4 regions of the Faunimonas sp. B44 genome follow, and region 1 is predicted to be linked to each of the others. Evidence: riboswitches for the same ligand, from Rfam matches in the RefSeq annotation. Region 1 holds a riboswitch; each other region holds the start of a gene.
What was found. Region 1 has a riboswitch for thiamine pyrophosphate ahead of thiM (hydroxyethylthiazole kinase). Riboswitches for the same ligand answer to the same signal wherever they lie in the genome.
Positions count from the first base shown of each region.

Region 2: it holds a riboswitch for thiamine pyrophosphate, as region 1 does, so the genes downstream of both, ACUN0C_RS17395 (ABC transporter permease) here and thiM (hydroxyethylthiazole kinase) in region 1, are expected to answer to the same signal.
Region 3: it holds a riboswitch for thiamine pyrophosphate, as region 1 does, so the genes downstream of both, thiB (thiamine ABC transporter substrate binding subunit) here and thiM (hydroxyethylthiazole kinase) in region 1, are expected to answer to the same signal.
Region 4: it holds a riboswitch for thiamine pyrophosphate, as region 1 does, so the genes downstream of both, ACUN0C_RS09660 (hydroxyethylthiazole kinase) here and thiM (hydroxyethylthiazole kinase) in region 1, are expected to answer to the same signal.

Region 1 covers NZ_JBQYEX010000007.1:19,972-27,294, forward strand. Annotated here, with positions in the region: gene ku (non-homologous end joining protein Ku) at 1-752, opposite strand, end outside; gene ACUN0C_RS13400 (DUF72 domain-containing protein) at 916-1,854, shown strand; gene thiM (hydroxyethylthiazole kinase) at 1,841-2,629, opposite strand; TPP riboswitch at 2,620-2,717, opposite strand; gene ACUN0C_RS13410 (hypothetical protein) at 2,889-3,434, shown strand; gene ACUN0C_RS13415 (group III truncated hemoglobin) at 3,524-3,976, shown strand; gene lon (endopeptidase La) at 3,998-6,430, opposite strand; gene ACUN0C_RS13425 (Hsp20/alpha crystallin family protein) at 6,444-6,848, opposite strand; gene ACUN0C_RS13430 (Gfo/Idh/MocA family protein) at 6,984-7,323, opposite strand, start outside.
Region 2 covers NZ_JBQYEX010000014.1:60,502-67,824, forward strand. Annotated here, with positions in the region: gene serA (phosphoglycerate dehydrogenase) at 1-260, shown strand, start outside; gene ACUN0C_RS17380 (adenylosuccinate synthase) at 350-1,645, shown strand; gene ACUN0C_RS17385 (hypothetical protein) at 1,684-3,168, shown strand; gene ACUN0C_RS17390 (ABC transporter substrate-binding protein) at 3,198-4,133, opposite strand; gene ACUN0C_RS17395 (ABC transporter permease) at 4,147-4,911, opposite strand; TPP riboswitch at 4,935-5,042, opposite strand; gene ACUN0C_RS17400 (DMT family transporter) at 5,128-6,060, shown strand; gene ACUN0C_RS17405 (erythromycin esterase family protein) at 6,200-7,323, shown strand, end outside.
Region 3 covers NZ_JBQYEX010000001.1:129,279-136,601, reverse strand. Annotated here, with positions in the region: gene ACUN0C_RS00670 (MATE family efflux transporter) at 1-709, shown strand, start outside; gene ACUN0C_RS00665 (thiamine ABC transporter ATP-binding protein) at 713-1,405, opposite strand; gene ACUN0C_RS00660 (thiamine/thiamine pyrophosphate ABC transporter permease ThiP) at 1,398-2,969, opposite strand; gene thiB (thiamine ABC transporter substrate binding subunit) at 2,977-4,005, opposite strand; TPP riboswitch at 4,070-4,168, opposite strand; gene ACUN0C_RS00650 (potassium channel family protein) at 4,279-4,734, shown strand; gene ACUN0C_RS00645 (cation:proton antiporter) at 4,827-6,524, shown strand; gene ACUN0C_RS00640 (universal stress protein) at 6,521-7,323, shown strand, end outside.
Region 4 covers NZ_JBQYEX010000004.1:160,814-168,136, reverse strand. Annotated here, with positions in the region: gene ACUN0C_RS09680 (xanthine dehydrogenase family protein molybdopterin-binding subunit) at 1-395, shown strand, start outside; gene ACUN0C_RS09675 (DUF1206 domain-containing protein) at 439-1,245, shown strand; gene ACUN0C_RS09670 (DMT family transporter) at 1,350-2,273, shown strand; gene ACUN0C_RS09665 (Lrp/AsnC ligand binding domain-containing protein) at 2,277-2,513, opposite strand; TPP riboswitch at 2,624-2,725, shown strand; gene ACUN0C_RS09660 (hydroxyethylthiazole kinase) at 2,767-3,504, shown strand; gene thiE (thiamine phosphate synthase) at 3,501-4,166, shown strand; gene thiD (bifunctional hydroxymethylpyrimidine kinase/phosphomethylpyrimidine kinase) at 4,163-4,966, shown strand; gene ACUN0C_RS09645 (TRAP transporter substrate-binding protein) at 4,966-6,042, shown strand; gene ACUN0C_RS09640 (fumarylacetoacetate hydrolase family protein) at 6,090-6,938, opposite strand; gene ACUN0C_RS09635 (OmpP1/FadL family transporter) at 7,173-7,323, shown strand, end outside.

The DNA.
Region 1 (7,323 bases):
ATGACGTTGCCGCCGGTCCGGACCGGCTCGGCATCCGGCACCGCCGCCCGCTTGCCGCCCTTGCTCTTCAGGCGCTCGTCGATGAGGGCGCGCAGCGCCTTGGTGTAGTTGTCCTTGAAGGCCGCGGCGTCGAAAGGCGCCGTCTTCCTGTCGATCAGCTGCCGGGCGACCGCGAGGAGATCCTCGTCCGCCCGTTCGCCGCTGATGCCGGAGAAGAAGCTGTCGGACTTCCGGATCTCCTCCTCGTAGTGGAGCGTCTCGAGCAGGAGCCCGGTGCCGCACGGCTTGAGCGCGGCGAGGTACTCCTTGCCGCGCAGCGCCAGCTGGCCGATCCCGACCTTCTCGGATTCCCGCAAGGCGTCGCGGACGACGCGGAAGGCGTCCTCCGCCAGCTCGTCCTGCGGCACGACGAAATAGGGCTTGTCGAAATAGAGCGGCTCGATCTCGCAGGCGCCGACGAACTGCGTCAGCTCCAGCGTCTTGCGCGTCTCCAGCCTGACGTCGTCGATGTCGTCTTCGGTGAGGAGGACGTACTGCCCCTTCTCGTATTCGAAGCCCTTGAGGATCTCGCCGGTGTCGACGGGACCGATCCCCGGCACCACCTTCTCGTATTTCACCGGCTTGCCGCTCGGCTCGTGGATCTGGCGGAACGCGATCTTCGCGGTCGATTTCGTGGCGGTGTAGAGCTCGACGGGAATGGAGACGAGCGAGAGGCGGATGTGGCCTTTCCAGATCGGCCGGGCGGCGGGCATCGGTTACTCACGTGCAAGGCTGAACGATGATGCTAACGCGCGCCCGCCGCAGCCGTTCCGATGCCGGCTATAGTTCCGCCGTGCGCGGCGATGCGCGAACCGCAGCCCCGGTCGCGCATTTCGGGCATGGCGGCGCTCGCGCCGCGGACAGGGCGAGGCTCGCATGCAGGGGCGCCGCGGCGACATCCGGATCGGCATTTCCGGCTGGACCTACCGGCCCTGGCGCGGCGTGTTCTACCCGCCCGGCCTGCCGCAGAAGCAGGAGCTCGCCTTCGCCGCCCGCACCTTCAACTCGATCGAGATCAACGGCACCTTCTACGGCCTCCAGAAACCCGACTGCTTCGCGCGCTGGGCGGCGGAGACGCCGGACGATTTCGTCTTCTCGCTCAAGGGGCCCCGCTTCATCACGCATGTGAAGCGGCTGCTCGAAGCCGAAGCCCCGCTTGCGAATTTCCTCGCCTCCGGCGTCCTCAGTCTCGGGCACAAGCTCGGGCCGCTGCTCTGGCAGCTGTCGCCGAACTTCGGCTACGACCGGGAGCGGATCGAGAGCTTCCTGCGCCTCCTGCCGCGCGACACGAGCGAGGCGGAGGCCTTCGCGCGGCAGCATCACGATCATCGCGTCGCGGGCCGGACGTGGCTGGAGCCGGCGCCGACCCGGCCGCTCCGGCATGCGCTGGAGATCCGCCATGCCGACTTCGCGAGCGAGGACTTCATAGCCCTCCTCAGGGTGCAGGGCGTCGCGCTCGTCGTCTCCGACGCGGTGACCTGGCCGCGGCTCATGGATGTCACGGCCGACTTCGTCTACTGCCGGCTGCACGGCTCCGAGGTCCTCTATGCGAGCGGCTATGACGGGCCGGCGCTCGACCTCTGGGCGGAGCGGGCGATCGCCTGGGCGGAGGGCGGCGAAGTCCCGACCAACGAACGCGCCAGCGCTTCGCCGCCAACCGGCCTGCCCAGCCGGGACGTCTACGTCTATTTCGACAACGACGCGAAGGTGCGGGCCCCGTTCGACGCCAAGGGCCTGATGGAGCGGGTCGGGGTCGCGCCGCGTGCGGTGCTGCGGGTGGAAACAGGACCCGGCCGGAGCCTCAGTCGATCCTGACGCGAGCGGCGAGCGTCGGCCGGTCGATCGCATAGAGCGCGTCGAGGAGAAGCATCTGCAGCGAGCCGGGCCCCGCCGCCTTCTCGGCTGCCATCTCGCCGGCCACGCCGAGCACGGCGAGCGCGTGCAACGTCGCCGCGAACGGGTCGCGGACTGCAGCCAGGAAGGCGCCGACGAGCGCGGTCGCGGTGCAGCCGAGCCCCGTCACGCGCGCCATCATGGCGTGGCCGTTGTGGACCGCTCGGCGCTCGTGTCCGAAGATCACGTAGTCGCTCCGCCCCGTCACCGCGACGACCGCATGCGTCGCTTCGGTGAGCAGGGCGGCGGCGGGGAGGCTCTCCTCCGCTTCCAGCGTGGCGTCCACGCCCTTCGTCACGCCGGCGAGGCCGGCGAGGACCTGCACTTCCGACGCATTGCCGCGAATCACGTCAGGGTTGAGCGCGCTCAGCCCCGCGGCAGTGGTGTCGCGGTAGGCCGTCGCCCCCACGCCGGCCGGATCGAGGACCCAGGGCTTGCCGGCGGCGGTCGCCTTTCGGGCGGCGAGCCGCATCGCGGCGGTCCAGGGCGGCGACAGCGTGCCGATATTGACGACGACCGCTCCCGTGGCGGCGACGAGATCCTCGATCTCCTCGCAGGCATGCGCCATGATCGGCGAAGCGCCGAGCGCCAGCAGGGCGTTGGCCGTGTTGTTCATGACCACGAAGTTGGTGATATTCAGGACCAGCGGTCGCTGCGACCGCACCTGACGAACGGAATCCCAGATGGCGTCGATCATCGCGGCAGTCCTTACGCTGGTATGGCCCAGATCAAGTTCACGGGTGTCATCTCAGCCCGCCCGCCGGCGAGCACCCCGCGCCGGGGAGAAGGCTATCTGCAGCGGATACCATGTCAACCTCTACGTGTGTCGGGGTTGGTCGGCCTGCGCAATGGTCGCAGGCGCCGCGTTTCTCGCCGCGAGCGCAGAGGCTCAGCCCTCGGGAAGCCCGCCAGCAGACGTCGCGAACCCGCCCGGACTGCCTGCGATCGGGAAGTGGATGATCGATCCGCAGGGCACGCCCGCCCACTGGCTGGGGGAGATCTACGACGGGAAGGCGCTGCGGGAACCCATCAACGTCGTCATCGTCGACCGCGCGGCGAAATCGGCGGACGACGCCAAGACGCGCCTGATCGGCGCCGCGGCTCTCGCCGGCTATCCGCTTCGCGAGGGTCACTCGGCAGGCTACCGCGCCTGGATCGGGGACGCCTATCACGGCCAGATCCCGACGGAGCGGGACCATGCCTTCTCCAACGAGCCCTTCATCGTCGACAACAATCACGGCCGCATCTTCGGTCCGTTCCCGGCCGGCGGGGCGTTCGTCTTCACCGCCGCCTTCAGCCGCGAGAACGTCGATCCGATCGCCTGGCCCGCCCACCGCTTCGCCTCCTTCGTGCGGGCAAGGGACGATTTCGCGGCCAGGCTCGCCGCCACGGACTTCTATCGCGGCGGCGATCCGGTCCCGCTGGAGAACGCGATCCTCGACGATCCGGCGGTGATGACCGGCGATCACGACGGAATGGCCGCACTCCTCGATTCGGAATGAACGGCAGGCCAGCCGGTCCAACGGTCGCATTGCCGTACGCTGCGGGATCATCGTAGAAAGAAGCATAGCCCCTGCATCTTTCGATCGCCATGACCACGATCCCGATTGCCCCCGCGCCGACTTCGCCCGAGCCGAGACACGAGGCCCTCGACGAGGACCTGATCGCGCGCGTGGTCCACACCTTCTACGGCCGGGTGCGGGCGGACGAACGGCTCGGCCCCATCTTCGCCGCCGGGATCGGCGACCGCTGGGACGATCACCTGCCGAAGATGTGCGCCTTCTGGTCCTCCGTCATGATGCAGACCGGCCGCTACAAGGGCCGCCCGGTGCCCGCCCATGCCAGGCTCGAGGGCGTCACGCCGCGCGATTTCGCGCTCTGGCTCGGCCTCTTCAAGCGCACCGTGGACGAGCTCTGCCCGCCGGCCGTCGCGGACAGCTTCATGGAGAAGGCGGTGCGGATCGCGCAGAGCCTGCAGCTCGCAATGTTCTTCGATCCGGCCGACATCGCGCCGGCCCGTCCGGTCGCCGGCGGAGGCCGGTAGGGCGGCGCGCCGCTCGAACCGTCAGGCGACCTTCTTCGCGCCGCCGGAGGATGCGGCCTCGCCCGTTCCGTCGCTGAGCGCCGCGGCCACGGCGTCGTCGACGCGCTCCAGCCAGACGAATTCCAGCTTCGCCCGGGCCTGTTCAGGTATCTCCTCGTAGTCGCGCCGGTTGCGGGCGGGCAGCATGACCCGTGTCAGCCCCGCGCGTGCCGCCGCGACCACCTTCTCCTTGATGCCGCCGACGGGAAGCACGAGGCCGCGCAGGCTGATCTCCCCGGTCATCGCCGTGTCGCTCCGCACCGTGCGCCCGGAGAGGAGCGAGGCCAGCGCCGTGAACATGGCGACGCCCGCGCTCGGCCCGTCCTTGGGCGTCGCCCCGGCCGGCACGTGGATGTGGATGTCGCTGTCGGCGAAGAGCTTCGGGTCGACCCCGAACGATTCGGCGCGGCTCTTCACCAGGCTGAGCGCGGCCTGGGCGCTCTCCCGCATCACCTCGCCGAGCTGGCCGGTGAGGATCAGCCGCCCGCTGCCGGGTATCCGCGTCGCCTCGATGAACAGGATGTCGCCGCCGACCGGCGTCCAGGCGAGGCCGGTGGCGACGCCGGGAACGCTCGTCCGCATCGCCACCTCGTTTTCGAAGCGGAGCGGCCCGAGCACGGCCGCCAGGTCGTCCGCGCCGATGCGGACGGCGGCAGCGCTCCCCTCCGCGATGCGGACGGCGGCATGGCGGAGCGCCTTGCCGATCTCGCGCTCGAGATTCCGGACCCCGGCCTCGCGCGTATAGTGCTGGACGATCGCCCTCAGCGCCTCCTCGTCGATCTCCGCCTGCGCGGCCGCGAGCCCGTTCGCCTCGAGCTGCCGGGGGACGAGGTAGCGCCGGGCGATCTGCATCTTCTCGTCGTCGGTGTAGCCGGCGAGGCTGATCACCTCCATTCGGTCGCGCAGCGGCCCCGGAATGGTGTCGAGCATGTTCGCCGTCGCGATGAAGACGACGCGGCTGAGGTCGAACGGCACGGCGAGGTAATTGTCGCGGAAGGTGGCGTTCTGCTCCGGGTCGAGCACCTCCAGCATCGCCGCCGAAGGATCGCCGTGAATGCCGGCGCCGAGCTTGTCGATCTCGTCGAGCATCATCACGCAGTTCCGCGCCCCGGCCTTGCGGATGGCCTGGATGATGTTGCCGGGCAAGGCGCCGATATAGGTGCGGCGATGGCCGCGGATCTCGGCCTCGTCGTGAACGCCGCCGAGGCTGACGCGGACGAACTTCCGGCCCATGGCCCTCGCGATCGACTGGCCGAGCGAGGTCTTGCCGACGCCGGGCGGCCCGACGAAGCAGAGGATCGGCGCCTTGCCCTGGGGGGCGAGCTTGCGCACGGCAAGGTACTCGACGATGCGGCGCTTGATCGTGTCGAGACCGAAATGGTCCTCGTCGAGGATGCGCCGCGCCTCGGCGATCTCGATCGGCGGCTCGTCGGGAATCGTCCAGGGCAGCTCGATCAGCCAGTCGAGATAGGTGCGGATCATGCCGTACTCGCCGGCGGCCTCGGGCATGCGCTCCAGGCGTCGAAGCTCCTTGCGGGCCTGCTCCTCCACCTCCTGCGGCATGCCTGCCTTCGCGATCGCCTCGCTCAGCTCGGCGATCTCCTCGGCCTTGCCCTCGCCCTCCCCGAGCTGGCGCTGGATCGCCGCCATCTGCTCGCGGAGCAGCACCTCGCGCTGCCGCTCGTCGAGAGCGGCCTTGGTCTGCTGGCCGATCTCGCGCGACAGGCGGAGCACCTCGATCCGGTGCGTCAGGAGCCGCGCGACCTTCTCCATCCGCGCCTCGAGGTCGACGGTCTCCAGGATCTCCTGCTTCTCGTCGGGCCTGGCGTCCATGTAGGCGGCCGTGACGTCGGCGAGCGCGCCGGGCGCGGCGATGGCGCGCACCGCCTGCGCCATTTCGGGAGGCGCCTGCGGCAGGAGCTCGATCGCCTCGAGCGCCTGGGACTGGAGGCTGAGGAATCGCGCCTCGATGGCGGGCGACACCGCGTCGGGTTCCGGAAGGCGTATGATCCGGGCGACGAGGAACGGCCAGCCCGGCACGAACTCGACCACGCGGAAGCGCTCCTCGCCCTGGCAGACGAGGTGGTGGCCGCCATCCGGCGTGGTGACGTAGCGCACGACGTTGGCCACCGTACCCACCTTGTGCAGGTCGTCGGCGCCCGGCTCGTCCACCTGCGGGTCGCGCTGCAGGACGACGCCGATCTGTGCCTGCGTCCGCACCGCCTCCTGCGCTGCGGCGATCGAAACCGGCCGGCCGATGGCGATCGGGAACACGACGCCCGGGAACAGCACCATGTTGCGCACCGGAACGATGACGATCGCGTCCTTCGGCAGCGGCGGCAGCGGCGGCAGCGCGCCGCCGGGCTCGGCCCCGGGGGCATCCGCAGCGGCGAACAGTCTCTCATTCCGGATCATGCGGAACTCCAGCTCACGCTTTCAGCAGGCTGACGACGAGGCAGCCGTTCACGGACGTTCGGCGGACGCCGGCGTAGCGGCCCGGCGGCAAAGGAAGGCGGCGCTCGAACCGGCCCTGCGGCAGCTCGAGGCGGTGGATCACGGCGGTGCGGAGCTCGGGCGGCAGGATGCGATTGCCGGCGACGACGAGCGCCGCCCCGTCGATCGCCGCCTCGACCCCGTCCGGATCGACGCCCGGCAAGGCGAGGAACACCAGCACCTCCCGCTCCGTCTCGATCACGTCCGCGGGCGGCTCCCAGGCCGGCTGGCGCCGGGACGAATGCTGGAGCTGAAAGAACTGCCGCTGCAGGCGCTCCGCCCGCGCCAGAAGATCGCAGGCTTCCGACCACATCCAGGTGTCGGGATCACGTGCCGCCATCGCTGCCCTTCCACAATGATACGCCGGATAAATAGGTGCGCGCCTCCACGGGCTCAACGGCCGCGTCACCCCACCGTTCCGAAACGGCCTGCGCCGCGGCGGCGCGCTGGCCGCCGCCCGGGGAAGCCGCGCAGGTCAGCCGAGCCGAACCGTGCAGAGGTCGCGTGCGGACTTCGCCACCGCCTCGAGCACCTCGATATTGTGGACCTTCTCGGCATCCGAGTAGGGATAGGGGCCGCGCCCTTCCGCGGCAGCCGCGAACGCCTCCAGGTTGGCGAGCACGGTATCGGTCCAGTCGAACGCCTTCGTTTCCGCCTCCGCACCGCTCCGCTGCAAGACGAAATGCGTCCGGCCGCCGGGCGTGTCCGGGTGCGTCTCGTTGCGGGCCTCGACCCAGGCGTCCGATCCGAGCACCTGGTAGCGCATGTAGTGCGGCGTCTTCAGGACGGCGCTCAGCGTCGCCGTCATGCCGGCC
Region 2 (7,323 bases), on a different contig from region 1:
TCAAGGGCATCAACATGGAGGCCGAGCTCTCCGAACGCATGCTCTACATCACCAATCAGGACCAGCCCGGCTTCATCGGCCGGCTCGGCACCACGCTCGGCGATGCCGGGATCAACATCGCGCGAATGCAGTTCGGCCGCGACCACGCCGGCGGCAATGCGATCGCGCTCGTCTCCGTCGACCAGCCGATCGCGCCGGAGATCCTGACCGAGGTGCAGGCCCTGCCGCATGTCATCCAGGTGCGGCCGCTCGCCTTCTGATCAACGCTTGGGCTTGCCGCCCAAACACTCTATAGAGGGCCACGCCCCGGCATGGACCGGGGCGTTCCCGTGTCTGATAGAGGGCTGTCATGGCCAACGTCGTGGTCGTCGGCGCACAATGGGGCGACGAAGGCAAAGGTAAGATCGTCGACTGGCTGTCGGAGCGTGCCGACGTCGTGGTGCGATTCCAGGGCGGCCACAATGCCGGCCACACGCTGGTCATCGGCGGCACGTCGTACAAGCTCAGCCTGCTGCCGTCCGGAGTGGTCCGGCCCGGCAAGCTCGGCGTCATCGGAAACGGCGTCGTGCTCGATCCCCACGCGCTCATCGCCGAGATCGAGCGCCTGGCGGGGCAGGGGGTGATCGTGACGCCCGAGAACCTGCGGATCGCCGACAACGCGACGCTCATCCTTTCACTGCACCAGCAACTCGACGCGATGCGCGAGAGTGCGGCGGCTCCCGAAGCGAAGATCGGAACGACCGGACGAGGCATCGGACCCGCCTACGAGGACAAGGTCGGGCGCCGTGCCATCCGGCTGATGGATCTCGCCGATCTCGGCGCGCTCCCGGCCAAGATCGACCGGCTGCTCGTGCACCACAACGCGCTGCGCCGGGGGCTGGAACAGCCGCAGGTGGACCCGCAGGCCATTTTCCACGAGCTCGCTTCCGCCGCCGATCGCCTGCTGCCCTTCATGGACACGACGTGGGACCTGCTCGACAGGTATCGCCGCGACGGCGCGCGCATCCTGTTCGAAGGCGCGCAGGGGGCGTTGCTCGACATCGACCACGGCACCTACCCGTTCGTGACATCCTCCAACACGGTGGCAGGCCAGGCGGCGACCGGATCGGGTCTCGGCCCGCACGCGCTCTCCTATGTGCTCGGAATTGCAAAGGCCTACACCACGCGCGTGGGGCAGGGGCCCTTCCCGACCGAGCAGCAGAACGAGGTGGGCGACTATCTCGGCGAGCGCGGTCGGGAGTTCGGGACCGTCACGGGGCGAAAGCGCCGCTGCGGCTGGTTCGACGCCGTGCTCGTGCGCCAGATGGTCCGGGTCTGCGGCATCGACGGCATAGCGCTGACGAAGCTCGACGTCCTCGACGGGCTGGAGCGGATCCGCATCTGCATCGGATACGAGCTCGACGGCAAGCGGCTCGACCGGCTGCCGGCAAGCCAGGCGGCACAGGCGGAGGTGGTGCCCGTCTACGAGGAAATGGAAGGCTGGGACGGGTCGACGGCCGGTGCGCGCAGCTGGGCCGACCTGCCGGCGCAGGCCGTCAAATACGTCCGCCATATCGAAGAGTTGATCGAGGCGCCCGTCGCTCTTCTGTCGACCAGCCCGGAACGGGACGACACGATTCTTGTTCGCGATCCATTTCAGGATTAGTCCCTGAGAGGGGCATCCGGAATCAGCACGGAAACGCCATGCCGGACTACACGTCCATCCTGAGGCGGTCTCTGGCCGCTCTGCCCGACCAGTCGCCGGAGACGCGGCAGGCGGTCTACGACCGGGCGCGGAGCGCCCTCGCGCGCCAGTTGAGCAACCTGGACCCGCCCCTGGCGCCGGAGCACGAGGAGGCTCAGCGCGCGCAGCTCGAACATTCGATCGAAGAGGTCGAGGCGGACTTTGCGGCTGTGCCGGGCGGGGAGCCTGCCGGAGACGTCGCGTACGCGGGCCGGCCTGCGCCGGCCGATCCGGCCGGAGCGCCGGCAGCCGCGCCGCATGTTCGCGAATCGACCGCCGCCGATGCGGAGCGGCGGCGGGGCGCGCCCGGCCAGGCCGTTCGTCCGCCAGTCGGGACGGCCACGGTCGCCGCCGCAGAGGGCACACCGGAAGCGGATGCTCGGAACGCGCCCATCGCGTCCGAACCGGCCGCTGAGGCTGCCGCTGACGGCGAACCTGAACAGGCAGCGGAGCGCTATCCGGAGCGTCACTCGCGTGCGCCTGCGATGATCATGGCGGTGCTGGTTGCGCTCGTCCTGATCGGCGCGGGCGTACTCGCCTATACGCAGCGCGATACGTTGGCCGCCCTGTTCGGATCCGAACAGCCTGCGACCGAGCTTGCGGAAGGGCCGGAGCCGGAGGCGGCGCCGGCAACCGGCGGCAAGAACAGCGAGCGGCTGATCAACGGCGGCGCCGGCGCCGCCGCACCGGCCGAAGGCGAGGCCGCCGATGCGCCGCCTGCCGCTGACCCCGCGCCTGAAGGGCAAGGGGAGGTTGCGCAGGTCGAGCCCGACCCCGCCGCGCCGCCCGAGCTCACGCCGGATCAGCCCGTGCCGATGCCGGACGACGGCGCGCCGGATACTACGCCGGTGCCCGCCGAACCGGAGGCGGAGGCGATCCCGGCACCTGCGCCGGAGACTGCGCCGGCGCCTGCCCCCGGCCAGAGCATCGTGGCGCAGCGCGCGATCTTCTACGAGCAGGGCGAGGGCGAGCAGTCCGGCCAGGCCGCGCAGGGCCAGACCACCTGGGAACAGGTCGACCGGCCCGACGGCCTGCCTGCGATCCGCGGCATCATGCGCATCCCCGATCGCGACGCGACCGTCACGCTGACCATCTCGAAGAACACGGACCAGGGCCTGCCGGCGAGCCACATGGTGGAGATCGCCTTCGAGGGCGACCTGTCGGAAACGGCGATCGAGCGGGTGCCGGCGCTGGTGCTGAAGCCGAACGAGCAGGCCCGCGGCCAGCCGCTCGCCGGCGCCGCGGTGCCGGTCACGGACACACTGTTCTGGATCGCGCTCTCCGACGAGGAGGAGCAGATCAACCGGAACGTGGCGCTGATGCGCGACGGCTCCTGGTTCGACATGCCGCTCCTCTTCACGGACGGCAAGCGTGCCCTGCTCACCTTCGAGAAGGGGATTGCCGGCGACCGCCTGTTCGAGACGGTCATGCGGGCCTGGGACTGATCTCGACGCAGGGTCGATCCCGCGCCAGGTCACTCCAGCGCGACGGCGTACTCGTCGACCGGGCGCGCCTCCTCGATCAGACCCCGCTCCGCGAGGAACGTGGCGAAGCGGGCGTAGCGCATCCGGTCGAGCGCTGCCGGGCTTCGCGAGAAGCGCGGCAGCGTGTCGGCATAGGCGCGCCGGTTGAGCTCGTCCCCGAGATCGGGATGGGCTCCGAGGAAGATCTCCAGCCCTTCCTCCGGATGGTTCGTGAGATAGAGGGTCGCCTGCTCGACCGCCTCGATGAACCGCTTCAGCCGATCGTCGCCGAGGCTGTCGCGATGGGCCACGTAGATCAGTTCGTCATACGCCGGGACGCCTGATTCCTCCGGGTAGAACGCGGTGCCCTCATGGCCCTCCAGCCGCAGCTGCGTCAGCTCGAAGTTGCGGAAAGCGCCGATCACCGCATCGACGCGCCCGGCGATGAGTGCGGGCGAGAGCGCGAAGTTCACGTTGACCAGCTTGACGTCCTGCATCCCGACGCCGGCTTCCGCGAGCATCGCCTCGAGCAGCACCTCCTCGAAACCGGCAACCGAATAGCCGATCGTCTTGTCCTTCAGGTCCGCGAGCGCCTTCACCGGCCCGTCGGCGAGCACGACGAGCGCGTTGAGCGGGGTGGCGACGAGCGTACCGATCCTGACGATCGGCAGGTCCTGCTCGCGCTGGAGATAGAGGTTCGGCTGGTAGGTGATTGCGATGTCACCCTGGCGCGCGGCGACGAGCCGGGGCGGCGCGCTCGGATCGGCCGGCGGAACGAGCTCGACGTCCAGTCCCCTGTCGGCGAAGTACCCCTTCTCGGCCGCGACGACGAGCGGGGCGTGATCGGGATTGACGAACCAGTCGAGCAGGACGGTCAGCCTGTCGGCCGCGCCCGCGTTCTGGATCGACGCGATGCCGGCGATGAGCGCGGCGGCGAGAATTCTCATTGCGGTGCTTCCTTCAGCGGTTGGAACCTTCCCCTGGCACCCAGGCGAGCTGCCGTCTCACCAGCCCGTCCACGGCGGCGCGAAGCAGGATCGCCATGACGGCGAGGAGAACGAGGGCGACGAAGACGCGATCGGTCTGCATGCGCGCGTTCGCCTGGAGCATGATGAAGCCGAGGCCGGCCGAGGCGCCGACCCATTCGCCGACGACGGCGCCGATCGGCGCAACGCCCGCCGCGATCCGCAGCCCGGACCCAAGCGCCGGCAGCGCTGCAGGAATCCGCAGCTTCCAGAGCGTCGCGATGCGCCCGGCGCCATTGAGGCGCGCGAGGTCGAGAAGATCGGGGTCGGTCCGGCGCAGTCCGTCCGCGAAGGCGGTCGCCACGGGGAAGAAGATGATGAGGCCCGCCATCGCGACCTTGGAGGCGAGGCCGAAGCCGAACCAGATGACGAGGAGCGGGGCGATCGCGAAGACCGGCAGCGCCTGGCTCACCACCAGCATCGGGCCGACCAGCCGTTCCAGCCGCGGCGACAGCGCGAGGAGAACGGCAGACGCGGCGCCGAGCCCGACCCCGATCGCCATCCCGGCCACGATCTCCCAGCCCGTCGTCGACGCGTGCGCCAAGAAATAGCCGGGCTCGGCCGCAAAGGCGGCCGCGATGCGGGACGGCGGCGGCAGGACGAAAGCGGGCACGGAGAGGAGGCGGACGGCAGCTTCCCACAGGAGCAGGAGCGCGGCGACCGCACCGATTCGCAGGCCCGTCTCGGCTGCTCTCCACACGTCCGCGCTCCATCGATGGCGAAGCGGACGCTTGATCCCGTCCCTTCGCCGGCATGACCCGGATCAGGTTCAAAGGGTTCGGCCGTCGGCCGTCTCAGCGCGGCGGAAGCCGCGCACCCCTCGGATGGAAGCGCAGTAGCGGGTTGGCCGGCCGAGGGCAAGGCGCAAGCGCATAGCGGGGTTTACAGGCCCCGCGGGCCGTGCTTACCGCACGCGGTGACACGCTTTTTCGCCTGGGCCTGGCACCAGCCCTATCTCCTCCTCACCGTCACCTCGCTGTTCTGGGCGGGGAACGCCGTGGTCGGCCGGTTTCTGGCCGGCTCGATTCCGCCGGCGACGCTTGCCGGCACGCGCTGGCTGGGAGCCTTCGTGCTGCTTCTGCCCCTCGCCGTGGGCCAGATCAGGCGGGATTGGCAGACGCTTCGGCATCACCTGCCGTATCTCGTGCTCGTCTCCTTCGCCGGCATTACCGTGTTCAACACGCTCCTCTATTGGAGCCTGCAGCACACGACCGCGATGAACGCGAGCCTGATGCAGTCGACGGCGCCGCTCCTCATCGGGGTCTGGACCTTCCTGCTCTTCCGCGACCGGCTCACCGGCAAGCAGATCGCCGGCATCCTGACGTCCCTCATGGGCGTGCTGGTCATCGTGACCGAAGGCGATCTCGGCCGCGTTCGGCATCTCGCGTTCAACGTGGGCGACGTCATGGTCGTCGCGGCCATGACCGTCTACGCGTTCTATTCGGCGCTCCTGAGGAAACGGCCGGTCGTCGGCGCACTCACCTTCGTCACGGTCACGATCGGGATCGGCTCGGTGCTGCTTTTCCCGTTTTCCCTGTACGAGGTCGTGGCGCAGGGCCGCACGGTCGTCATCACCCCCGCGTCCGCGCTGGCAGTCCTCTACGTGATCCTCTTTCCCTCGGTGGCGGCCTATTTGTTCTTCAATCGCGGCGTCGAACTGATCGGTGCGAACCGGGCCGGCCCATTCTTCCACCTGGTCCCGCTCTTCGGCACGGCCCTCGCAATCCTTCTCCTCGGCGAACGCCCGGCGCTCTTCCATGCGGTCGGAGCGGGGCTGATCCTTGCCGGCGTCTTCGTCGCGACGAAGAATCCGGCCAAGCCGAAGGCGCCCGCAGCGCCGGGACGCTGAGCGGCGGACCGAGGGAGGGGCGGCACCGTCTCCGTCTCGGAACCCTGACGCAGGCGGCGTGTTGATTCCGGGTTTGGAAGAGTGGGGGAATTCTCGTGCGCCCCACCGAATGCCAGTCGCGCGCGGCCGAGGAGGCGGCATGGGCGATCTCGTGACGGGCCGCCACGCGGCCGCCCGCGAGGCGGAAAACCTGGCCCGCGCGGTGAGGGAGGCCTCCAGGAGCCTGCCTGCGCCGGAGCGTAGCGACGAGTTCGGCGAGCAGTTCGATGCCTTCGGCGACGCCAGGGTCGTGCTCCTCGGGGAGGCGACGCACGGCACCTCGGAGTTCTACCGCGCCCGTGCGGCGATCACCCGCCGGCTGATCAGCAAGCACGGCTTCGACATCGTCGCCGTGGAGGCGGACTGGCCGGATGCGGCGCGGATCGACCGCTACGTCAGGCACCAATCCGCGCGGCCCTCCGGCGAGGAGGCGTTCACGCGCTTCCCGACCTGGATGTGGCGGAACGCCGAGGTGCGCGAGTTCGTGGACTGGCTCCGCCGGCACAATGACGGCAAGCCGGCCGGGGCGCGCGTCGAGTTTCGCGGCCTCGACGTCTACAGCCTCGGCGGGTCGATCGACGCGGTGATCGGCTACCTCGACGGCGTCGATCCGGAGGCGGCACGGCTCGCGCGCAAGCGCTACGGCTGCCTGACGCCTTGGCAGGCGGAGCCGGCGCATTACGGCCGCGACGTGCTCTATGGCCGGAAGGACACCTGCGAAGACGCGATCGTGAGCCAGCTCGAGGCGCTGCTCGCACGTCGCCTGGACTATGGCGCGCAGGACGGCGAAGACTTCTTCGACGCGGCCCAGAACGCGCGCATCGTGCGTGCCGCCGAGCAGTACTACCGGATCATGTACCGCGGCTCATCGGAGTCCTGGAACCTGCGCGACCGGCACATGTTCGAGACGCTGCGCCGGCTGCTGGCGCGCCGCGGAGCGGGCGCCAAGGCCGTGGTCTGGGCGCACAACTCCCACATCGGCAACGCCGCGGCGACGGCCATGGGCTGGCAGGGCGAGTTCAACATCGGCGAGCTCTGCCGCACGGCATTCGGCGAGGATGCGGCGCTCGTCGGCTTCGGCACCGACCGCGGCACGGTGGCGGCCGCTTCCGACTGGGGCGGACGAATGGAGATCATGCAGGTTCGCCCGGCGCGCGACGACAGCATCGAACGGGTGTTCCGCCAGGCCGGCGTCGCCCGCAGCCTCACGGACATGCGCGGGCA
Region 3 (7,323 bases), on a different contig from region 1:
GCGGCCGGACTGGCCGCGCTTCCGCGCCTTCTGGCGGCTCGGCCTGCCGATCGGGGCGACCATCCTGTTCGAGGTCTCGATCTTCAACGCGGCGGTGTTCCTGATGGGCCTGATCGGGCCGGCGAGCCTCGCCGCGCATTCGATCGCGATCCAGCTCGCCTCGCTCGCCTTCATGGTGCCGATGGGCTTCGGGCAGGCGGCGACGGTGCGGGTCGGCCGGGCGTTCGGCGCCGGCGACCGGCAGGCGATCGCGCGCTCCGGCTGGACCGCCTACGCGCTCGGCGTCGGCTTCATGACCATGACGGCGATCGTCATGGTCGGCGCGCCGGAGCTGCTGATCTCGGCCTTCCTCGACATCGGCGACCCGGGCAATGCGGAGGTCGTCGCGCTGGCGGCGACGTTCCTCGCCTATGCCGCGCTGTTCCAGGTCGCCGACGGGGCGCAGGCGGTCGGCTCGGGCATGCTGCGCGGCCTGCACGACACGCGCGTGCCGATGCTCTTCGCGCTGTTCGGCTATTGGGGCGTCGGCCTGCCGTTCGGGGCGCTGCTCGGCTTCCGCTTCGGGCTCGAGGGCGTCGGCATCTGGATCGGGCTCGCGAGCGCCTTGATCCTGGTCGCGATCCTGATGACCGGGCGGTGGATCGCGCGCGAGCGGCTGGGGCTTGTCGGCGCGTCCGCGGCGGAGGCGCGGCGCGAAGCCCGGGCGTGAGGCTCAGCGGTAGGGCTCGAGCTCGGGATGGACGGCCGCGTCGAGGAGCCGGTCCGGCCGGTCGGCGGCGACCACCCGCCCGTCGGCGACGAAGGCCATCAGCTCGGCGATCGGGACGACGTCCTCCGGCGTGTGGATCGACATCACCACCGTCAGGCCGCGCTCGCGGCGGACCGCGTCCACGAGCGCGATCATGTCGGCGCGAAGGGCGGGATCGAGCGCGGCGAAGGGCTCGTCGAGGAGCATCAGGGGTCGGTCGCGGACGAGCGCGCGGGCGAGCGCCACGCGCTGGCGCTGGCCGCCGGAGAGCTCGCCGGGGCGCCTCCGCTGCATGCCGGCGAGGCCGACCCGCTCGAGCGCCCCGGCGATGCGGGCGCGGTCCTCCGCCTTCAGCCGCAGGTCGGGCCTGATGCCGAGGCCGACATTCTCCTCCGCCGTGAGGTGCGGGAAGAGGTTGTGATCCTGGAAGAGGATGGAGAGCGGGCGCTCGGCCGGGGCAAGCCCGATCAGGTAGCGCCCGCCGAAGCGCAGCGTGCCGGTCGGCCGCTCGCCGAAGCCGGCGACGGCGTGGAGGAGCGTGGTCTTGCCGCCGCCCGAGGGGCCGATCAGCGCGCAGAGCGCGCCGGCCGGGACCAGGAGGTCGTAGCGGGCGCTGAACTCCGGATAGTCGAGCCTCAGATCAGCGATTTCAAGCAAGCGCGTCCCCGGACCAGCGTTGCGCGGCAAGAAAGATCGCGAGCACGAGCGAGGCAAGGAGGAGCGACACGGAGGCCGCCGCCTCCATGCGGTAGGCGCCCATCAGCTGGTGGAGGAGGAGCGGCAGCGTCAGGAGATTGCCCGAGCCGAAGAAGGCGGCGACGCCGAGATCGCCGAGCGAGAGCGCGCTCGATATGCCGAGCGCGACGAGGAACGGCCGGCGCAGCAGCGGCCAGTCGACGATCCTGATGCGCGCGGCGCCGGCGATGCCGAGGCTGTCGGCGAGGCGGCCGTAGCGCTCGGCCGAGAGCGCGAGCGGCGGCTCGACCTGGCGGAGCGCGAAGGGCAGCGCCATCAGGGCGTTCACGAGGACGATGAGCGGCAGCGCGAAGGCGAACGGGTTCACGACCGGCCGGAGCGCCACGAACAGCCCGGCCGAGAGGGCGACCGGCGGGATGGCGAGCGCGGCGAGGCCGACGAGGCCGATCGCGTCGGCGGCCCGGTCGCCGCGCGCACCGCCGCGCAGCCTGCGGGCAAGATCGGCGAGCGCGACGGCGAAGAGCGTCGCGAGCAGCCCGGCCGGCACGGCGATCGCGACGCTGGTGACGAGCGCGAGCGCCGTCTCCCCCGGCGCGAGGCTCGAGAGACCTGCGACTCCCGAGACGAGGATCGCGGCGAGCGGCGGCAGGACGAGCGCCGCCCCGAGCGCGAGCACGAGCCCGTCCAGGGCCTTGAGCGCCGGGATGCCGGTATCCGGCCGCTCGGCGGGGAGCGCCGCGCCCGGCATTTCCGGCGGCCGGCGCGCCGCCGCGAGCACCGGCACCGCGATGGCGAGGCAGATCGCGATCTGGATCGCGGCGAGCAGCCCGGCGCGCCCGAGATCGGCCTCGAAGCGCACCGCCTCGTAGATCGCCACCTCCAGCGTGGAGGCGCGCGGGCCGCCGCCGAGCGCCAGGACGATGGCGAAGCTCGTGAAGCAGAGCAGGAAGATCAGGAGCCCGAGCGCCGGCGCCTCCCGGAAGAGGACCGGCCGGTCGACGATCCTGAACACGGCCCCGGCCGGCATGCCGAGCTGGGCGGCGAGTCGCCAGTGCTCGGCGGGCACCGCCGAGAGGCTGCCGAGGAAGATGCGGGCCGCGAGCGGGGCGTTGAAGAAGACGTGCGCGACGAGGATGCCGGGCAAGCCGTAGAGCCACGACCCGTACTCGAAGCCGAGGAAGCGCGCGGCCGTGCCTGCCCAGCCGGAGCGGCCGAGCACCGCCACGATGCCGAAGACGGCGACGATCGCCGGCAGCACGGTGGCGAGGTTGAGCGCCGCCACGAAGAGGTCGCGGCCCGGGAAGCGGGCCCGGCGCGCGAGCGCCAGCGCGAGCGCCGCGCCGAGAAGCAGCGACAGCACTGTCGAGAGCGCCGCCTGGCCGACGCTGAAGGCGAGGACGCGGCCGACATAGCGCCAGGGCAGGTCCGCGCTCTCCGGGCCCGCGGCCGCGGCGAGCCCGCCGAGCGCCGCCGCGACGATCCCGAAGACGAGGACGAGGACGACGACGCCCGGCAGCCGGCCCATGGCGCGCCTAGCGGCTCATCGCGTCGAGCCATTCGTCGACGAAGGGGCGGCGATGCTCGCGGACCTCTTCCGGCGTCATCAGCAGGGATTTCTCCGGCGCGGGGAGGTCGGCGAAGGAGGCCGGCAGCCCGCCCTCCGGCTCGACCGCCGGATACATCCAGTTGCCCTCGGGGATCGCCGACTGGAACGGGTTGGAGAGCATGAAGCGGAGGAAGCCGCGGGCGAGATCCGGGTTCTTCGACGCGGCGGTCGCGGCGGCGACCTCGACCTGCATGTAGTGCCCTTCGGGGAAGATCGCCGCCCGGTACTTCGTCTCGTTCTCCGCGCCGATGTGGTAGGCGGGCGAGGTCGAATAGCTCAGCACCATGTCAGCCTCCCCCTTCAGGAACAGGCCGTAGGCCTCCGACCAGCCCTTGGTCACGGTGACGATCCGCGGCGCGAGCTTCCGCCAGACGCCGGCGGCCTCCTCGCCGTAGAGCGAGCGGACCCACAGGAGCAGGCCGAGCCCCGGCGCGGAAGTGCGCGGGTCCTGGACGACGAGCGTCGGGCCGTCCTCGGCCTCCACGAGGTCGCGGAAGCTCGCGGGCGGGGCGGCGAGCCTGGTGGAATCGTAGACGAAGGCGTGCCAGCCCCAGTCGAACGGCACGAAGGTGTCGTCGCTCCACGGAACCGGCAGGTCGAGCGCGGCGAGGTCGACCTCGTGGGGCGCGAAGAGGCCGGTCGCGCGCGCTTCCGCGACGAGGTTCTGGTCGAGCCCGAGCACGACGTCTGCGCGGGTGCCGGACCCTTCGAGCTTCAGCCGGGACAGGAGCGTGCCGGCGTCGTCGCTCGCCACCCAGTCCAGCGTGCAGCCGCACTCCGCCTCGAAGCGCTCCTTGATCGTGGCGCCCGGCCCGTATTTCCCGGCGAACGAGGTGTAGGTGTAGACGGTCAGGCGCGGCTTCGCCTGCGCCGCAGCCTGGCCTGCGCCGAGCGCGAGTGCGGCCATCGCCGCGCTGGCCAGCCGCAGCCAGCCGATTCCCCGGAAAACCTTCATGACGCTGCTCCTCGCCTGCGCGTGGTCCCGGGTCGGGCGCGGCAGGGTGCGGGGCGGGAGCCGTCGGCTCTCGGCATCTCATCCCTCCGCCGGCATGACCCGGATCAGGTTCGACGGGTTGGCTCATGCCTCTCAGCCCGGACGGGCACCCCGCGAGACGGCGCGCACGCTAGTGCGGGCGGGGCGAAGGCGCAAGCGCTCGTCCGGCCGGGCGATTGTCGCCGACGCGCCGCCGTCGTAGGCAATGGGGAGGTGGAGCGGGGGGAGCAGATCGTGGCGGTGTCACTCCTGATCGGGGGCGCGCTCGTGGTCGCGACGATCGTGATCCATTACGAGGTGCTGCGGCTCATATCCGTGGCGCTTCCCCAAATGAGGCTCCCGCTCCGCCTGCGCATCCTCGTCGTGGTGCTCGGCTGCTTCGCGGCGCATACCATCGAGGTCTGGGCCTACGCCGCCGGCTACCTCCTGCTCGACCGCGTCGGCCTCGGATCGCTCCACGGCAACCTGGAGCTCCATTTCGCCGACTACCTCTATTTCTCGGTGACGTCCTATTCGACCCTCGGCTTCGGCGACATCTACCCGGCCGGCGCGCTCCGCCTCATCTCGGGCATCGAGGCGCTGAACGGCCTGTTCCTCATCGGCTGGTCGACCTCCTTCACCTATCTCGCCATGGAGCGCCTGTGGCCGCTCCACACCCGGGCGCGGAGCCACACAGACCGGCGCGAGTAGAACCCTCCGCCGGGAGCGGCGGCGGCAGCTCTCGATCCCGTTTGACCATCGCGCCGCGGGCTGCCATTCGACGGCGGTCAGACGGATCGTGGATGGCCGACGTAATCTTTCACGAAATGGCGTGGCTGCTGCTCGGCGCCGCAGCCATCGGGATGCTCGGGGCGGCGCTCCGCCAGCCGGTGATCGTCAGCTTCATCGCCGTCGGGCTGCTGGCGGCCGCGCTCTTCGACAACAGCGCCGAGACCGCAGGCCAGATCCGCTTCCTCGCCGAGCTCGGCGTGGCGCTCCTGCTCTTCCTGGTCGGCCTGAAGCTCGACTTCCGCCTGGTCAGGACGCTCGGCCCGGTGTCGCTCGCGACCGGGCTCGGGCAGGTCCTCTTCACCTCGGTGATCGGGTTCGGCATCGGGCTCGCGCTCGGCCTCGACGCCGTCACCAGCCTCTACGTCGCGGTCGCGCTCACCTTCTCCTCCACGATCATCATCGTGAAGCTGCTCAGCGACAAGCGCGAGCTCGAGACGCTGCACGGCCGCATCGCGCTCGGCTTCCTGATCGTGCAGGACATCGTAGTCGTGATCACGATGGTGGTCCTCTCCACTCTCGGGATCGGCGAGGGCGAACATGGCGGCGCCGGCTCGCTCTGGCAGGTCCTCGCCGCGCTCGTCGCCGCGATCGTCGTCCTGATCCTGTTCGTGCGCTACGCGGCGGACGGTTTGATGGGCCGGCTCGCACGCACGCCGGAACTGCTCGTCATCTTCGCGATCGGCTGGGCGGCCGCCGCGGCCGCGCTCGGCGACACGGTCGGGCTCGGCAAGGAGATCGGCGGGCTCATTGCGGGCGTGTCGCTCGGCTCGACGCCCTATCGCGACATGATCTCCGCCCGGCTCGCCGGGCTCCGGGAATTCCTGCTCCTCTTCTTCTTCGTCTCGATCGGCGCGTCCTTCGACCTCTCCGGCCTCGGGCAGGATCTCGGGCGGGCGATCGTCTTCTCGCTGTTCGTGCTGATCGGGAACCCGCTGATCGTCATGGTGATCATGTCGGCGATGGGGTACCGGCTCCGCACCGGGTTCCTGGCCGGTCTGACGGTCGCGCAGATTTCCGAGTTCTCGCTCATCTTCATGGCGATGGGTCTCAGCCTCGGCCATGTCGAGCCGTCCGCCGTCGGCCTCGTCACCCTGGTCGGCCTGGTGACGATCGCGATCTCCGTCTACATGATCACCTATTCGCACCAGCTCTACGAACTCGCCGAACCGCTGCTGCGGCCGTTCGACTTCCGGCGCACGCGGCACGGCGCCGCCGACGAGCCCGAGCAGCCCGAGATCGACGTCATCCTGTTCGGGCTCGGCCGGTTCGGCGGGCAGCTCCTGAAGCGCCTGACCGACGCCGGGCTCAGGGTGCTCGCGGTCGATCTCGACCCGCAGGCCGTGCGGGCCTGGTCGGCGCACGGGTACCAGGTCCGCTACGGCGACGTCACGGAGCCGGAGTTCTGGAACGACCTCCCGCTGTCGAAGGCGCGATGGATCGTGCTGGCGATCCCCTACGGCACGATCCTCCTGACGGAGACGGATGCCCGCAGCGGCCTGCTCAGCGCGATCCGGAGCCACCGCTTCTCCGGCCGCGTGGCGATCACCGCTCGCGACGATGCCGAGGCGAGCCGGCTCGACGAAGGCGGCGTGGACCTCGTGCTGCATCCCTTCGACGACGCGGCCGCCTCAGCCGCCAAGCAGATCCTCGACATCGACGAAGCCGCAATTCCGCCCGCAGCGAAGAAACCGGAGGTTCTCGCGTCATGAAGACGATCGTGGTGGCCACGGATTTCTCGCAGCGCGGCGAACTCGCCGTGGCCCGCGCGCGCGTGCTGGCCGAGACGACCGGCGCCGACCTTCTCCTCGTGCACGCGATCGACGACGACCTGCCGACCGACATCCTCCACAACAGGAAGGCCGAGGCCGAGCGCCACCTCGCGGCGGAATGCGCCAGGATCGGAGACGGCACGGCCGTCGCCAGGCGGGTCGTGACGGGCGACGTCTACTGGGCGATCGATTCCGCGGCCAAGGCGGCCGGCGCCGACCTCGTCGTCGCCGGCGACCACCGCAGGAACTTCTGGCGAGACACCTTTCGCGACACGACGGTGGAGCGGTTCGTGCGGTTCAGCGAGGTGCCGGTCCTGATCGCCCGGCAGCCGGCGAGCGAGCCGTACCGCCACGCCCTCCTCGGCGTGGAAAGCTTCGAGCCGGCCGACCTCGCCCCTCTCTTCGCCGCCGTCGCGGCGATCGCACCGCGCCGGCTCACCGCGCTGCACGCCTTCACCACGATCGCGGCCGGAATGATGGTCTATGCCGGCGTCGACCGGCAGGAGATCGACGCCCACCGGAGAGAGGCGGCCGCGACTGCGCGATCCCGTCTCCAGGCTGCGCTCCGGCGGACCGACGCCGCCGCCGGCGCGCTGCCCCGCGTGCTGGAAGGCGAGCCGGCGGAGGCGCTGCAGAAGGTCGCCTCGGAGGAGGGCTGCGACCTCGTCGCCGTCGCCACCCATGCGCGCCGGGGCCTGGTCCGCGGCCTGCTCGGCAGCGTCAGCTCCGAGCTGATCCG
Region 4 (7,323 bases), on a different contig from region 1:
TCGCCTATACCGTCGTGGACGATTTCGGCGCGACCGTGAACCCGATGCTGCTCGCCGGCCAGATCCACGGCGGCGTCGTGCAGGGCGTCGGCCAGGCGCTTCTGGAGCGCACCGTCTATGATGCCGACGGGCAGCTCGTGACCGCCTCGCTCAACGATTATGCGATGCCGCGGGCATGGGACATGCCGTTCCTTCATTTCGAGACGCGCAACGTCCCCTCGAAGAACAACCCGATGGGGATCAAGGGCGCCGGCGAGGCGGGGACGGTCGGCTCCTGCCCGGCGGTGATGAACGCCGTCGTCGACGCGCTTCACCGCGCCTACGGCATCGATCACATCGACATGCCGGCCACGCCGCAGCGGCTGTGGGAGGCGATCAGGTCCGCAAAGGCTTGAGCAGGCGAAGGAACATGCCTTCGGCTCGGTCGTTCTCCGGGGCATGCCGCAGACCGACGCCGCCATCAGCACCGGGATCGAGCGCCTCGCCCGGGCAGGCTATGCCGCGCGCGGAACCGTTTACCTGATCATCGGCTTCTTCACGATCCTCGCGGCGCTCGGCGGCTCCGAGGCCAAGGACAGCGAAGACGCGCTCGCCGCGGTCCTCGGCGCTCCCTTCGGTACGATCCTGGTCTGGGCGATGGTGATCGGCCTCTTCGGCCATGCCGGATGGCGGGTGATACAGGCCGTCAAGGACCCCGACCATCACGGCAAGGGGGCCAAGGGGATTGCCGTTCGCGCCGGACTGCTCGGGAGCGGGGTCGTGAATTTCGCGCTGGCGATGTTCGCCCTCGGCCTGGTCTCCCGCTGGGGCAGCTCCGGCGGCGACAATGGCGACCCGACCGGCGGCTGGATCGCGGCGGTGTTCGACGCGGGCCTCGGCTGGCTGGTCGTCTGGGCCGTCGCGGCCATTCTGCTCGCGGTCGCCGGCGCCCATTTCTGGAAGGCGGCGACGGCCGGCTTCGAGAAACACATGCGCTGTCCGCCCGACATCGGGCGCTGGGTCCGACCGCTGTCGCAGGCGGGCCTCTTCGCGCGCGGCGCGGTGTTCCTGATCCTCGCCATCCTGATCGTCACCGGCGGATTCGCCTACAGCCCCGAGAACCAGCCGGGCCTGAAGGATGCGCTCGCTGCCGTGCAGGGCCTCGCCTTCGGCTGGGCGATCCTGCTCGCGATGGGGATCGGCTTCCTCGCCTTCGCGGTCTACAGCTTCGCCGAGGCTCGCTATCGCCGGATCGATCCCGGCTGACCCCCGGTCCGGGCTGGAGCCCTGCGAATCGCGCATGGCGGAGCCGCGCATCGGCGACCGGTCCGCATGCGCGGCCGGCCCGACTCCATGCTAGGCACCGGACGATGAGCCCCGCCTACGGAATCGTCCTCAAGATCGCCTCGACCCTGCTCTTCACCCTGATGCTCGTCTGCATCAAGGCGACGGCGGGGCGCGTGCCGGAAGGCGAGGTCGTGTTCTTCCGCTCGGCCTTCGCGCTCATCCCGATCGTGGCGATGCTCGTCTGGCGGGGCGAGTTCCTGGTTGCGCTGAGGACCGACAAACCGATGGTCCATGCGGGCCGCGGCCTCGTCGGCGTCGCCAGCATGGGGCTGTGGTTCGCCGCGATCCAGCGCCTGCCGCTGCCGGAGGCGTTGGCCATCAACTATGCCGCGCCGCTCTTCATCGTCGTGCTCGGGGCGCTCGTGCTGCACGAGACGGTGCGTGCCTATCGCTGGAGCGCCGTCATCGTCGGCTTCGCCGGCATTCTGGTCATCCTGTGGCCACAGCTCGGGCTCCTCGGCGCCGGCGCCGTCGCCGATACCGCGCTCCTCGGCGCCGTGCTGGCGCTCGTCTCCACGGTGCTGTCGGCAATCACCGGCATCTTCGTGCGCAGCCTCACCCACACCGAGCGGACCGGCACGATCGTCTTCTATTTCACCGTGACTTCGAGCGTCGCCGGGCTGGCGACCCTGCCGTTCGGCTGGGTCGTGCCGGACCCCACCGACGCGGCGCTCCTCATCGCCTCGGGCCTCTTCGGCGGCATCGGCCAGATCCTCATGACCTCGGCCTACCGGCACGCCGACGCCTCCACGATCGCGCCCTTCGAATACGTCTCGATGATCTGGGGGCTGGCGCTCGGCTATCTCGTCTTCTCGGAGCTGCCGGGCCCTTCGCTCTTCATCGGCGGGCCGATCGTCATCGCGTCCGGCATCTTCATCATCCTGCGCGAGCGGCAGCTCCGGATCAGCCGGGAGCGGCAGCGCAAGGCGCAGCTGCCGCAAGGCTGAGGGTCAGAACGCCTTGAAGGTGATGATGGTTTTGGTGTCCTGGATGCCGGAGATCGGGTGCACCTTCTCGTTCACGAAATGGCCGATGTCCTCGCCGGGATTGACGTAGAACTTGGCGAGAAGGTCGTAGTCGCCGGCCGTCGAATAGATCTCCGAGGCGATCTCCGCGTCCGCGAGCTCGGTCGCGACCTGGTAGGATTTGCCGAGCTGGCATTTGATCATGACGAAGAAGGGGGTCATGCGGGCCTCCGGATTCGGCCGGAGTGAAGCGGATCGGGGCGTCCGCCGCAAGCGCCGCTCGCCGCAGGAACGGGTTGCGCGGCGCCCGCCTGCCGATTATGTCCTGGGAAGCTTGGCTCAGGGGGTGCCGCTGCGGCGGCTGAGAGGCGACACGCCAACCCCTCGAACCTGATCCGGTTAACACCGGCGGAGGGATGGGCACGATGGACGACAGACACCCTCATTTTGCCGTCGCAGGACTTCGGGGCCTCTGATGCTCGCCCCTGCGCCGTCGCCCGCGCCGGTTTTCGGCGCCGTCCGGGCGCGCCGTCCGCGCGTCCACTGCCTCACCAACTCCGTCGCGCAGGCCTTCACCGCGAACGTGCTGCTCGCGATCGGCGCCGTGCCATCCATGTCGACCGATCCGGCCGAGATTGGCCCCTTCGTGGCGAGCAGCGACGCGCTCCTCGTCAATCTCGGCATGCTGACCGGATCGTCGCGCCAGGCGATCGAGCGCGCCGTCGCCGCGGCCGAGGCATCAAGCAGGCGCTGGGTGCTGGACCCGGTCTTCGCCGACCGCTCGCCGGAGCGCGCCGCATTCGCGCGCGTGCTGCTGGCGCGCGGCCCGTCAGCCCTCCGCCTCAACGAAGGCGAGGCCGCGGCGATCGGGGAGGCGGCGCTCGCGGAGGCCGAGGCGCGCGGCACCGTCGTGGCGGTGTCCGGCGCCGTCGACCTCCTGCGCGGCGCAGGCCGGCGCGCGACGGTGGAGACCGGGCACCCCCTCATGGCGGAGGTGACGGCGATGGGCTGCGCCCTCGGCGCGGTCGCCGCGGCCTGCCTCGCCGTCGAAGCGGATGCCTTCGCCGCCATCGCCGCTGCGCTCGACGGCTTCGGCGAAGCGGGCGCGCGCGCCGGCGCGGAGGCTGCCGGCCCGGGCAGCTTCGTGCCGCTCTTCCTCGACGAACTGCACGGCCTCGGCAGGCCGGCCGACCACCAAGGACATCCAGGATGAACCCAGTCGACCTGACGCTCTACGGCATTCTCGACCCCGCCCGCAGCCGCGGACGCCCGCTGCCGGACCTCGCCCGCGCGGCGGTCTCCGGCGGCGCGACCCTCCTGCAGTACCGCGACAAGACCGGCTCGACGCGGCAGATGGTCGACGCGGTGCGTGCCATCCGCGCTGCCGTCGCGGGGAGCGGCGTGCCGCTCCTCGTGAACGACCGCGTCGACGTCGCGCTGGCCGCGGGCGCCGAGGGCGTGCATGTCGGGCAGGACGACATGGCGGCCGGCGATGCGCGCCGGCTGCTTGGGCCGCAGGCGCTGATCGGGCTGAGCGTCAAGACGGAGGCGGAGGCGACCGGCTCCCCGCTCGACGAGATCGACTATGTCTGCGTCGGCGGCGTGTTCGAGACGCAGTCGAAGGACAATCCGGGCGCGGTCGGCGTGGCCGGATGGCGGGCGCTCGCGGCCATCCTGCGCCGCCGGCGGCCGGGCCTGCCGGTCGGCGCCATCGCGGGCATCGACGAGACGAATGCGGCGGCGATCGTCGCAGCCGGCGCCGAGGGCGTCGCGGTCATCTCAGCGCTCTTCATGGCGGACGAGGTGGAGGCGGCGGCCGCACGGCTCCGGCGCATCGTGGAGGACGCGCGCGGCGCGTCGGGGGCAGCCGCATGACGGCGATCGCGGTCACCATTGCAGGCTCGGATTCCGGCGGCGGCGCCGGCATCCAGGCCGACCTGAAGACCTTCTCCGCGCTCGGCGTCTACGGCGCGAGCGTGATCGCGGCGCTCACCGCCCAGAACACGCGGACGGTGACGGGCGTCCACGACGTGCCGCCGGCTTTCGTGCGCGCGCAGATGGACGCCGTCTACGGCGACCTCGCCGTCGGCGCGACGAAGATCGGCATGCTCTCCAACCCGGCGGTGATCGAAGCCGTCGCCGGCGGCCTCGACGCATGGGACACGGGCCCGGTCGTACTCGACCCGGTGATGGTCACGACGAGCGGCGCGAAGCTCATCGCCGACGAGGCCGTCGAGGTCCTGGCGCACACGCTCTTCACGCGCGCGCTCCTCGTCACGCCGAACCTGCACGAGGCGGCCCGGCTGCTGGACGAGCCGGTGGCGGACGGCAAGGCGGCGATGGAGCGGCAGGCCGACGCGCTGCTGGCGCAGGGCGCCCGCGGCGTCCTCCTCAAGGGCGGCCACGGCGAGGGGCCGACGGCGGCCGACCTCCTGGTCACGCCGGAGCTTCGCCGCTGGTTCGAGGCGCCGCGGCTCGACACGCCGAACACGCACGGGACCGGCTGCACGCTCTCTTCCGCGATCGCCGCCGGACTCGCCCGCGGCCTCGACCTCGAAGGCTCCGTGGCAGCCGCCAAAGCCTATCTCCACGCCGCGATCGCGGCCTCCGACACGCTCACGATCGGGTCCGGCCACGGTCCCGTCCACCATTTCCACGCCATCTGGAGCCGCTGATGACTTCCATCACACGACGCACGCTGATTGCCGGCGGGAGCGCCGCCGGCGCCGCCGCGCTCGCCGCACCGGCGCTTGCGCAGGCGCGCATCGAATGGCGCATGGTGACGTCCTGGCCGAAGAACCTGCCGGGCCCCGGCATGACGGCGGAGCGCCTCGCGCGCCGCATCGGCGAGATGAGCGACGGCCGGCTGACGGTCAGGGTCCATGCCGCCGGCGAGATCGTGTCGGGCCTCGAGGTGCTCGACGCCGTGCGCGGCGGGGCCGCCGATGCCGGCCACACCGCCTCCTTCTACTGGCAGGGCAAGCACCCGGCGACGGTGTTCTTCACCACCATGCCCTTCGGGCTGACGCCGACCGAGCACATGGCCTGGATCGAGCATGGCGGCGGCCAGGCGCTCTGGGACGAGCTCTATGCCGGCTTCGAGGTGAAGCCGTTCATGGCCGGCAATCCCGGCTTCAACATGGGCGGCTGGTTCGTGCGCCCGATCAGGACCCTCGACGACGTCCGCGGGCTGCGGCTTCGCGTCGCCGGCACGGGCGGGGAGGTCTACCGCCGGCTCGGCGCGACGCCGGTGACGACGCCGGTGGCCGAGATCCTGCCGGCGCTCCAGTCGGGCATGATCGACGGCGCGGAATTCCTCGGGCCGCAGAGCGACCTGGCGAGCGGCTTCTACAGGATCGCGCGCTACTACCACCATCCGGGCTTCAACAAGCCGAACGGGACCGGCGAGCTGATCGTCTCGCTGGCGGCGTGGAACGCCCTGCCGGCGGCGCTGAAGGCGGTGGTCGAGAACGCCGCGCGCGCCGAGAACGCCTACTCGCTCGCCGAGGCCGAGCTGATGAACGCGCGCGCGCTCGCCGCCCTCAAGGAGAAGGACATCGAGCTCGTCCGCTTCCCCGGCGACGTCATGGCTGCGGCCCGTTCGGCCGCCGGCGACATCGTGCGCGAAATCGCGGCGCGGGACGATCTTAGCGGCCGCATCGCACAATCCTATGCCGATGCCCGGACCGTGCTCGCGCCCTGGAGCGAGGTGTCGGTCCAGAGCTTCCTCGACGCGCGCCAGCCGGATTGAGGCGCGCTTGTCCGCCGGTTCGCCCGGCGGACGATCTCGCGCGGGGATCAGCCCTGGAAGGCGACGACCTTCTGGCGCTGCTCGCCGAGGCGATCCATGCCGAGGCGCATCTCGTCGCCCGCCTTCAGGAACTTCTGCGGCTTCATCCCGAGGCCGACGCCCGGCGGCGTGCCGGTGATGACGAGGTCGCCGGGCTCCAGGTCCATCTTCTCGGAGCAATAGGCGATCAGTTCCGAGACCGGGAAGATCATCGTCTTCGTGTTGCCGGTCTGCATGCGCTCGCCGTTCACGTCGAGCCACATGGCGAGGTCCTGCGGGTCGGAAATCTCGTCGGCCGTGACGAGCCACGGGCCGATCGGGCCGAAGGTCGGCGCGCTCTTGCCCTTGATCCACTGCCCGGTGCCCTCGATCTGGAAGGCGCGCTCGGAGACGTCGTTGGCGAGCACGTAGCCGAACACGGCCGAGAGCGCGTCTGCCTGGTCGACGTAGTGGCAGTGGCGGCCGATCACGAAGCCGAGCTCGACCTCCCAGTCGCCCTTCACCGAGCCGCGCGGCAGGATGACGTCGTCGTTCGGTCCGCTGAGCGAACTCGGCGCCTTGGAGAAGATGACCGGCTCGGCCGGGATCGGCTGGCCTGCTTCCTTGGCGTGGTCGACATAGTTGAGGCCGATCGCGATGAAATGGCCGGTCCGCGCGATCGGCGCGCCGAGGCGCGGATTGCCGTCGACGACCGGCAGGCCGTCGAGGTCGAGCGCGGTGAGCCGGTCGCGCAGCTCGATCGTCATCACTTCGGGCGTGAAATCGGCAACAATCCCGGAGAGGTCCCGGATGCGCCCATGCGCATCGATCGCCCCGGGCTTCTCCCGGCCCTTCTCGCCATACCGCACCAGCTTCATTGAGGTTCTCCCATCTGAATGTCGGCGGCGACGGTTGCAGGAGCGCGTTCGCCGCGTGCCGCGCCCGCAGACGCAGGATTTCGTTGCGCGATTGCCACACGGACGGCGCGGAATGATGTCATCCCGGCCGCCGTGTCAACTCGCAATTGCTCGCCGCTTGCGGCTGCTGGCTAACTGCAAGTTGCGATTCGCGCATGTTCAGCGACGCGTCATCGCGAGTGGGGGAAACGGTCCATGCCAAGTTCGAAGCGGATTGCCTTGCTGTTCGGCTCTGCCGCCGTCCTCGCACTGGCGGTGTCGGACGCCAATGCCGGCGCCTTCGCGCTTCGCGAGCAGAGCGCCTACGGCCAGGGCATGAGCTTCGCCGGCATGGCCGCGGGCGGCA